DNA from 4 places in the Stenotrophomonas sp. YJH_SMC_127 genome. Region 3 is predicted to be linked to each of the others. Evidence: predicted binding sites of a transcription regulator. Region 3 holds the regulator's gene; each other region holds the start of a gene.
What was found. The regulator FliA, encoded in region 3, starts transcription of late flagellar genes. The targets are predictions, from matches to a motif close to TAAAGTTTNNCNNNCNNNGGCCGATAA.
Positions count from the first base shown of each region.

Region 1: the regulator FliA is predicted to act here: its motif matches at 1,231-1,257, upstream of AC5QAB_RS09715 (methyl-accepting chemotaxis protein).
Region 2: the regulator FliA is predicted to act here: its motif matches at 1,174-1,200, upstream of AC5QAB_RS20225 (methyl-accepting chemotaxis protein).
Region 4: the regulator FliA is predicted to act here: its motif matches at 932-958, upstream of AC5QAB_RS21015 (chemotaxis protein CheW).

Region 1 is NZ_JCAFVO010000003.1:299,171-301,369, reverse strand. It holds gene AC5QAB_RS09720 (barstar family protein) at 1-119, opposite strand, end outside; gene AC5QAB_RS09715 (methyl-accepting chemotaxis protein) at 1,289-2,199, shown strand, end outside.
Region 2 is NZ_JCAFVO010000014.1:28,799-30,997, reverse strand. It holds gene AC5QAB_RS20225 (methyl-accepting chemotaxis protein) at 1-1,145, opposite strand, end outside; gene AC5QAB_RS20220 (arylamine N-acetyltransferase) at 1,349-2,188, shown strand.
Region 3 is NZ_JCAFVO010000016.1:28,063-30,261, reverse strand. It holds gene AC5QAB_RS20715 (chemotaxis protein CheA) at 1-29, opposite strand, end outside; gene AC5QAB_RS20710 (protein phosphatase CheZ) at 32-637, opposite strand; gene cheY (chemotaxis response regulator CheY) at 637-1,029, opposite strand; gene AC5QAB_RS20700 (RNA polymerase sigma factor FliA) at 1,087-1,833, opposite strand; gene AC5QAB_RS20695 (MinD/ParA family ATP-binding protein) at 1,830-2,199, opposite strand, start outside.
Region 4 is NZ_JCAFVO010000022.1:1,919-4,117, forward strand. It holds gene AC5QAB_RS21010 (hypothetical protein) at 1-262, opposite strand, end outside; gene AC5QAB_RS21015 (chemotaxis protein CheW) at 398-889, opposite strand; gene AC5QAB_RS21020 (flagellar brake protein) at 1,073-1,846, opposite strand; partial or broken gene AC5QAB_RS21025 (methyl-accepting chemotaxis protein) at 2,007-2,199, opposite strand, start outside.

The sequences.
Region 1 (2,199 bases), on a different contig from region 3:
GCGTCCAGGCTTGGCCCGAGCTGCCAGTCCTCGCCGGCCATGAACACGCGGTTGATCTCCGCGTACAGGCTGGGGATGTCGTGAATGGCACAGCCTTCGATCTGCAGGATGAGCGTCATATGTCGACTGTAGCGTTGTTCCCTGTGCGTTGGACATGGCTGAGCGCCGGATGCTTTGCGGACCCATGCTGGGGTTTGGCAAACTACTTTGCTGAGTCAAAGTGCTCGGCACTCCCGTCGTGGCGCGCGCCGGTTTGCAGGGAAGAAAACGAGGTGACCCATCGCCAATAGCAGGGCCATCAGCTGGTAGAGAGTTCGCCCGAAGTCTTCTTCTTCATTGATTGGTGCCATCGGCAGCAGGACCCCCTCGGGCGCGTTCAACTTCCACTGTCAATGATGACTGGCTGGGTGATGGAAATAGATTCTCCTCCTGTATCATCGGCAAGAAAGGTCTGGGAAATTGTTCCTGGGATGGTCAGTAAGTTTGTATCTGCATCTCCGGTGCGGTGGGGGTAGTTTGATCTGTCCCCGTTGTGAGCAGGGTGAGGTGTTGAAAGCTCAAGTAAAGGAGCGCGGCGTTCAGATATTTGTCTGCGACGAGTGCGATGCCGTGTGGTTCTCCTTCGCTGCTATAGGGGTCTCTCCGTTCAGAGACCTTGAGCGGTATCTTGAGGAAATTTCCGTCGCGCGGTCCTGGGAGTCAATTTCCGTGGACAGGCATGAGTAGAAAGTACGCAGTTTCCATGCACTCCTCGACCGTATTGCCTCAGCGCAGCGCGTGGGTCAGTGCAGCATGGGGTGACCTTCCCGTCTCCCACTTCCAGAGCGACGAAAATCTCAATGACTGCAGTTTTATTGACTTGAAGGTCAATAAGTGGGAGATCAGTGGCAGTCGATTGCAATGGGGTCTGGACCCCTTCATCAGGGTTGAAATACTCAAGGGTCGGGGCCCTGCGATGGCAGATGCCAGATTGCAGCCCTGACGGTAGTCGCGAAGCAGCGCGTTGTTCCTCTGGACAGGAGGGTGCCGGGATCGATGGGCTTCATCCTCCCCCTCCGTCCATCAAGTGACGGTTTCTGCGGTCACGACTCGCAAGCGCTGCGTGATGACTGCGATTGATGTGCTCGTGCATTGATATGCCCGGCAGGAATAACCACCTCCATTAAGTGTTTCCTTCACACCTGTCTGCACAGTTCCATAGATTTGGATCGATACAATAATATCGACCCATAAAGTTTCCCTGTGCTGCGCCGCCATCGATCGTACGGCCATGATCAAGGGAATTGAGATGCTCGCCTTACGCAACCTCCGAGTGGGATCCCGGCTGGGTGCCGGGTTTGGATTGCTGCTGCTGTTCATCGTGGCCATCGTTGGCCTGGCGCTGTACGGAAATCACCTGAAGTCCGCCCAGTTCGAGAAAGTGGTGGACGTCAACATGGTGAAGATGCGGCTGTTGAACGACATGCTGGATACCAACAACGCGGTGTTGATGCACCGCCGCCTGATGGTGATCAAGCGCGGCGAGGATTTTGACAGGGATTATCAGAAGGCGCAGGAGCTGTCGCAGACCTACGACGGTATCTGGGCCAGGTACATCAGGATTCCGCGCGACGCGACCGGCGATACCCTGGTGGCGAAAATCGACGCGGCACGCAAGGCCACCGACGCCTCCACCCGGCATCTTCACGAGCGCATGAAGGCCGGGGATTTCGACGGCGCGGCCAAGGAACTGCTTGCCGAGCAGGGGCTGGCAACCGCGTGGAACGAAGCGATCTCGACCCTGCTGCGGCATCAGGAGACACTGACCGAGCGCAGCCGCGAGGAATACCGTTCAACCGAATCCTGGACCGGCACGCTGTCGATCGTGTTCGGCGCGTTGAGCCTGGTACTGGGCTCGCTGGCCGCGTGGGCCATCACCCGCAGCCTGACCCGCCCGCTGGAAGGCGCGGTGAAGCTGGCCGACGGCATCGCCAATGGGCGGCTGGACAACAGCATTGACGCCTCCGGCAACGATGAGGTCACGCAGCTGCTCAGGTCGATGCAGCGCATGCAGGCGCAGTTGCAGTCGGTGATGGCGGCGCAGGGCGAGTTGGCCCGCCAGCACGATGCGGGCAGCCTCAGCTATCGCATGGACGAGAGTGCCTTCCCTGGTGACTACGGGCGCATGGTGCACGAGACCAACGCGCTGGTCGGCTCACA
Region 2 (2,199 bases), on a different contig from region 3:
GTCTCGATGCGCGCGCGCAGGCGCTGCTGCATGTCGACCAGGCGCTGCGCCAGCTGGCCGATTTCATCGTTGGCGTTGTAGACGCGCAGGGTGGTGTCGAGTCGGTCGTCGGCGATGTCGCTGGCGAAACGCAGGGTGTCCTGGATCGGCTGGCGCACCGCACGCAGCACCAGCACCAGGCTGGTGATCAACACACCGGCGACCAGCAGCAGGGTCACCGCGAACAGCACGCTCATGGTGCGTGCGCCGGCCTGCTGGCGCGCCTGTGCCTTGGCCAGCGCCGCCACCTGGGCCTGCTGGAAGGCGGCCAGCGCCGGCGCCACGCCGGCGGCGGTATCCAGCAGCGATTGCGCCTCTACATCCAGGCCCACGCGGGCGGCGGTATAGCCCAGCAATGCGGCCTGATAGGCCTCCATGCCGTTACGAAGGGCATCCTGCGCATCGGTCGGCAGGCCCACCAGTGCGAGATCGAACGGCAGCTTTTCTTCGCTCGCACGGTCGGCATGGGTGGAGTCGCCATCGAGCAGCAGCAGTGCCTCCTGTCGGCGCATCTTCTGCAGGGACAACGCCAACGAAGGCCGCTGCAACGCATCCACCTGCGCCTGCAGGGCGTCGGCGGCCTGCTGCAATTGCGCGGCGAGGCCGGCATCGCCACGACCCATCTCATCGACGCGTTCGAACAGGGCGGCCACACCCTGCGAGAACGCGCCGGCGGCTTCGGTCAGTGCCTGCAGCGCCTCGCGCCGGCCGGGATCCATCGGCATCGCGCGCAGCGCCTGAAGATCGGCCTGGAGCGCCTTCTGCGTCGCCAGCAGCTGCGCGCGGTCGGCATCGTCGAAACTACGTGCATACTGGGTCTGCAGACGACGCGCCTCGGCCACCTGCGTGGCCACGCTCGCGGCCAGATCGCTGCCGTGCTGGTAGCTGGCCTGGCTGCGCGCCGCCTGCGTGCTGGCATGGCCGGTCCAGGCGTAGACGGCGGCGATCGCGATCAGGCCCAGCCCACAGACCCACAGGGTCGCCTTGAGCTTGCTGGCCACACTGAGCCGATGCGGCTGCAGCCACAGCAGCAGGCCGGGGGACGCCGAGCGCAGTGCGGCAAGCCGCATGCGCAGGGACCGGAGGTGGGGGACGACGGCCGACATGACAGGCTCCAGGCGGAAGGACGCACCTGTATCGGCGGGAAATGGCGCAACTTTAGGGCGCTCCTGGTTCACTCCCACCGATTGCTGGCGGACGCGGCCTTTGTACCCGGCACAGGCGACGGGGGGATGACACCCGCGCAATGCTTGACCTCAACCCCGGTTGGGAGAGCACAGTAGATCTCCCTCCCCCGCCCGGCGCGCGCATGACGACGCTCGATGTCCCCCGCTACCTGCAACGCCTGAAGCTGGATGCACCGCCACCGCTGACGCTGGCGGGCCTGACCCTGCTGCAGCAGCGCCACAACGCACTGCTTCCGTTCGAAACCCTCAGCTGCCTGCTGCGCGATGCAGTACCGATCGACCTGGACAGCGTGCAGCGCAAGCTGCTCGACGACCGTCGTGGCGGCTACTGCTTCGAACTCAACGGCGGCCTGCTGGCACTGCTGCAGGCGCTGGGCTTCGATGCACAGCCGTTGAGCGCGCGCGTGCTGCTGGCCGCCCAGGACGGCGAACTGACCGCACGCACCCACCTGCTGCTGCGCGTGCAGGTGGACGGCGATGACTGGCTGGTGGATGCCGGTTTCGGCAGCCTGACCCCGACCGTGCCGCTGCGGCTGCATGATCCGCAGCCGCAGGCCACGCCCCACGAGCGCTTCCTGTTGCAGCGCCTGCCCGGCGAGGGGGATTTCGTGCTGTCCGCCGAGTCCGGCGATGGCTGGCGGGCAATGTATCGCTTCGACCTGCACGCGCCGGCACCGATCGACAACGTCGTGGGCAACTGGTACGTGTGCACCCATCCCGATTCCAGTTTCCCCGGCCAGCTGCGCGCATCCCTGACCGGGCCGGACTGGCGACGCACCATCGGCAGTGGCAACTACACCGAGTACCGTCCCGGCCAGGCACCGGACAAGCGTCCGCTGCGCGATGTGGGCGACGTGCGCGGGGTGTTGCAGCAGCGCTTCGGCATGCAGCTGCCGGACGACCCACGGCTGGACCCGGCGATCAACGACTGGCTGCAGCGCTCGCGCGCGGCCACGGTGTAGAGCCGGGCCGA
Region 3 (2,199 bases):
GCAGTGATGTCGTCGGATACCGCGCTCATGCTTACAGCCCCAGATCCGACAACAGGTCGTCGGCGTCGTTCTGCGAGACCGCGTGGCGGTCCAGTCCCTTCAGTGCCGGCCCGGCCAGTTCCGGGTCGGTGCGATGCTGTTCCGGCGGCAGGCCGAGCGCGCCGAAGCCTTCATGCACGCGGCGGACGATGCCGACCACGCGACGGATGATCTGCCCGGTCAGGTCCTGGTAGCTCTGGGTCAGGGCGATCTCGGTCAGGTTGTGGCGGATGCGCTCGAGCTGCGCGTCCTGGCCTGGCTGCAGGCCTTCGGCGCGCAGCTGCTCGGTCAGACTGCGGCATTCCTCGGCCAGGTCCAGGGTGCGGTGGGTGGCCTGTTCGGTCATCGCCACCACGTGGTCCAGGCGTGCGCACGCATCGTCCAGTTCGCCGGCCTCGCTGGGCACGGTCGGCAGTTCGCCCAGGGCCTGCCCCAGCTCGCGGGCCAGCCGCGAGAGGCCGCTCATCATCGGCTGCGTGCGCAGCGCGACCAGTCCGTCGATGCGTTGCCGCCAGGCGGCTTCGTCACCGGACTCCAGGGCATCCAGGGCTTCCTGCAGGCGCAGGGCGAGGGCGTTCTTGTCGACCGTGGTATCCATCAGGCGCTGGCCGCCAGGCGTTCGAAGATCTTGCCCAGCTTCTCTTCCAGCGTCTGCGCGGTGAAGGGCTTGATGATGTAGCCGTTCACGCCGTTCTGGGCCGCTTCGATGATCTGCTCGCGCTTGGCTTCGGCGGTGACCATCAGCACTGGCAGGGTCTTCAGCTTGGCGTCGGCACGGATCGCCTTGAGCAGTTCGATGCCGGTCATCACCGGCATGTTCCAGTCGGTGACCACGAAATCGAAGGGCTGGCTCTGCAGCAGCGACAGTGCGGCATGCCCGTCCTCGGCTTCGGCGGTGTTGGTGAAGCCCAGATCGCCCAGCAGGTTCTTGACGATTCGACGCATGGTCGAGAAGTCGTCGACGATGAGGATGCGCATGTTCTTGTTCAAAGCAGAGTTCCTTTGTTGTTCATTCCGGGCGGCCGGGGGCAGTCGCCTCGGGGATGTTCATTCTTCCAGGCCGGCGTCGACGGCCTCGAAAATCTTCAGGCGGCCGCGCAGGCGCAGCACGGCCTGGCCATGGATCTGGCAGACCCGCGACTCGCTCACGCCGAGCACCGCGCCGATCTCCTTCAGGTTCAGCTCCTGCTCGTAGTAGAGCGAGAGCACCAGCTGTTCGCGCTCGGGCAGGTGGCCGATGGCCTTGCCCAGCTCGCGACCGAACTCGCCGCGCTCCAGCACCTGCTGCGGGGTCGGGCCGCCCTGGGCGACGGTATCCAGTTCGCCCTGGTCTTCGATGCGCGACTCCAGGCTCAGCACCTGGCCACGTGCGGCGTCTTCCATCAGGCGCAGGTACTCGGGCAGCGGCATCTCCATCGCGGCGGCCACTTCGGTGGCGCTGGCGGCACGGCCCGTGCTCTGTTCCAGGCGGCGGATGGTGGCGGCGGCATCACGGGCACGGCGGTGCACCGAGCGCGGCACCCAGTCGCCACGGCGGATCTCGTCGATCATCGAGCCGCGGATGCGGATCGAGGCATAGGTCTCGAACGAGGCGCCCTGGTCGGCGTCGTAGCTGCGCGAGGCTTCGATCAGGCCCATCATGCCGGCCTGGATCAGATCATCGACTTCGACGCTGGCCGGCAGGCGCGCGGCCAGGTGGTGGGCGATGCGTCGCACCAGGTCCGAATGCTGGGCGATGACCTCGTTGGCCGCCGAGCGCTGGACTTCCCTGTACTGGTGGGCTGCGCCTTTCATGCGGCCACCCCACGCTGCTTGAGGATGCGTTCGAGGAAGAACTCGACGCCACCGCGCGGTTCGGTCGGTGCCTGCCAGCGCGCGGTGCGGCGTGCGATCTCGGTGATCGCCAGCGCCGACGGGCTGGATGGATAGGCCTTCACCACCGGCTGCTGGCGCTGCACCGACAGGCGCAGCCAGTCATCCTGCGGCACGCAGCCCAGGTAGTTCAGCGAGACATCGGCGAGGAACTTCTCGCAGACGCGGGTCAGCTTCTCGTACAGCACGCGGCCCTCGTTCGGGTCGCGCACCATGTTGGCCACCACCTGGACGCGGTCCACGCCGCGCTCGCGCGACAGCACCTTGATCAGTGCGTAGGCGTCGGTG
Region 4 (2,199 bases), on a different contig from region 3:
AGGAGAACTTGCCGCGGTTCTCGCCGGCGATACGTGCCGAGAAGGTGTGGCGCGGGAAGGCGCCGCCCATGTACAGGAAGGTCGGCTGGCCTTCGGAGCCTTCTGCGTAACGGGCCTTTTCGACCTTGCCACAGACCATGCCGTCCTTGCCGACCGAACGCGGCGCCATTTCCGGCGGGATCATGTCGGCCGACTGGGCGAAAGCGGAGGCGGCGGTGGTGGCCAGGACAGCGGCCGAGACGAACGCAAACAGGGACTTCATCGAGGGTATCTCCGGGGATGGTAACGATCGGGCCGGTCCTGTGCGCTCCTGCGCGACCGGCTTCTGTCCCCCTATCGGCACCGCCGAAGGGAACTGAAGGGTTTTGTGACTGGAACGTGAAGCAGTTCCGTTTGCTCAGGCAGCGACGTCTTCGGCGAGGTTGGCCTGGCCCATGTCGGCGCTGTCGAGCAGGGTCTCGATGTCCAGCAGGATCAGCATGCGATCGTCGTGGGTACCGATGCCGGAGATGAAACGGGTGTCGACGGCCGCGCCGAATTCCGGGGTCGGGCGGATCTGCTCGGCCGACAGGGGGATCACGTCGGAGACGCTGTCGACGACGATGCCGACCACGCGGTCTTCCACGTTCAGCACGATCATCACGGTGAAGGCATCGTAGCGGGCGTTGTCCAGGCGCAGCTTCAGGCGCAGGTCGATGACCGGGACGATGGTGCCGCGCAGGTTGATCACGCCCTTGATGTAGTCCGGGGCGTCCGGCACGCGGGTGACGGCGTCGTAGCCGCGGATTTCCTGCACCTTGAGGATGTCCACGCCATAGTGCTCGTCACCAAGGGTGAAGCTGAGGAATTCGCCACCGGCGCTGGCGGCGGAGCTGGTCTTGTCGTTCATCGAGGGGTCCTGGTTCTGCCGGAAGTCCCGGTGTCAGGCTCGATATCGGCCCCGCCGGGGGGGACTTTAGGTGCCGGGCAGTGCCGTGGATGGGGTCAGATCCCTTTTCAGGGAAAAGGGATCTGACCCCGGCACGCGTTCCAGGGTTGCCGGCCGGCGGCCGGCACTACCGGTCGGACGGCCTCAGAGCTCGCCGTTGCGGCGGGCCTTGCGCTGGCGGTCGATGCGGAAGATGTAGCGCTGGATGGCGCTGTCGGCGCCGCGTGGCAGACATTCAAAGCGCATCCCCACGCGCTTGACCTCGATGCCATTGGGCTGACGCTGCGGCAGCAGGTTGCAGACCACCAGTTCGATATCCAGGTCGGGGCCGTCCGGCAGCGACAGCTGCGCCGGATAGCGCCTCTGCAGACCAAACACCGCGCAGTCATTGGGCACCACCACGGCCAGGCCGCCACCGCTGATGTCCACCACCCGCATCGACAGCGCTTCGGCCCGCGCTTCGCCAGGCGGCAGCAGCAGGTGGGGCGAGTCGGTGACCGGCGTCTCCAGCCGGTACAGCTCGCGGCGCTGCAGGTGCACCAGTTCGTCAGGCAGCGGCGCACGGAAGGCCACATGGCCGTCGTTGTCCACGCGCTGCAGTTCGTGCAGCCGGAACCGTACCAGCACGCGTTCGAGCTGGGCGAAGCACAGCAGGTGATCGGCCTGTTCGGCGGCGCGGTTGGACGCCTCCTGCGGGCTGCCATCGAGCAGCAGCGTGTCTTCGTCCTCGTCGAGGTCGAGCAGGGCGGTCGGGAAGGAACGGTCGCGGCCGTCGATATGGGCATTGATCAGCGATCGCTGGTCGATCAGCGAGCGCAGCAGCTGGCGCAGCTGGCGCGGGTTGCGGACCAGGAATCGTTCGTCCGCGGCATCAGCCGCGTGGACATCATGCACTGCAGTGTCGTTGCCGTCGGACATGGAATCTACGGTCAGGGGCGGGCGCCAGCACGCATTGGCGCGAGGCTCGATGGGGATATCGGCCTCTGCACCGGATTATGAAGTGGGATTTGCATCACTTTCCACGCGTAAGGGGTCAGATCCCTTTCCCGCAGGAAAGGGATCTGACCCCGTGGTTCTGTCAGAATTCCTGCCAGTCGCCGTCCGCGGCCAGCGCCGGCTGGGCCGTTGCCGTGCGCAGCGCACGTGCCGGGGCCGGCTTTGCCGCAGGCGCGGCGGCTGCGAGCTGTCGCGGTACCGGTGCGGCCAGCGGGCGTGCCGGGATGGCCATCGTGCCCTGCGATGCCAGCCGGAAGCGGGCCACGGCTTCACCC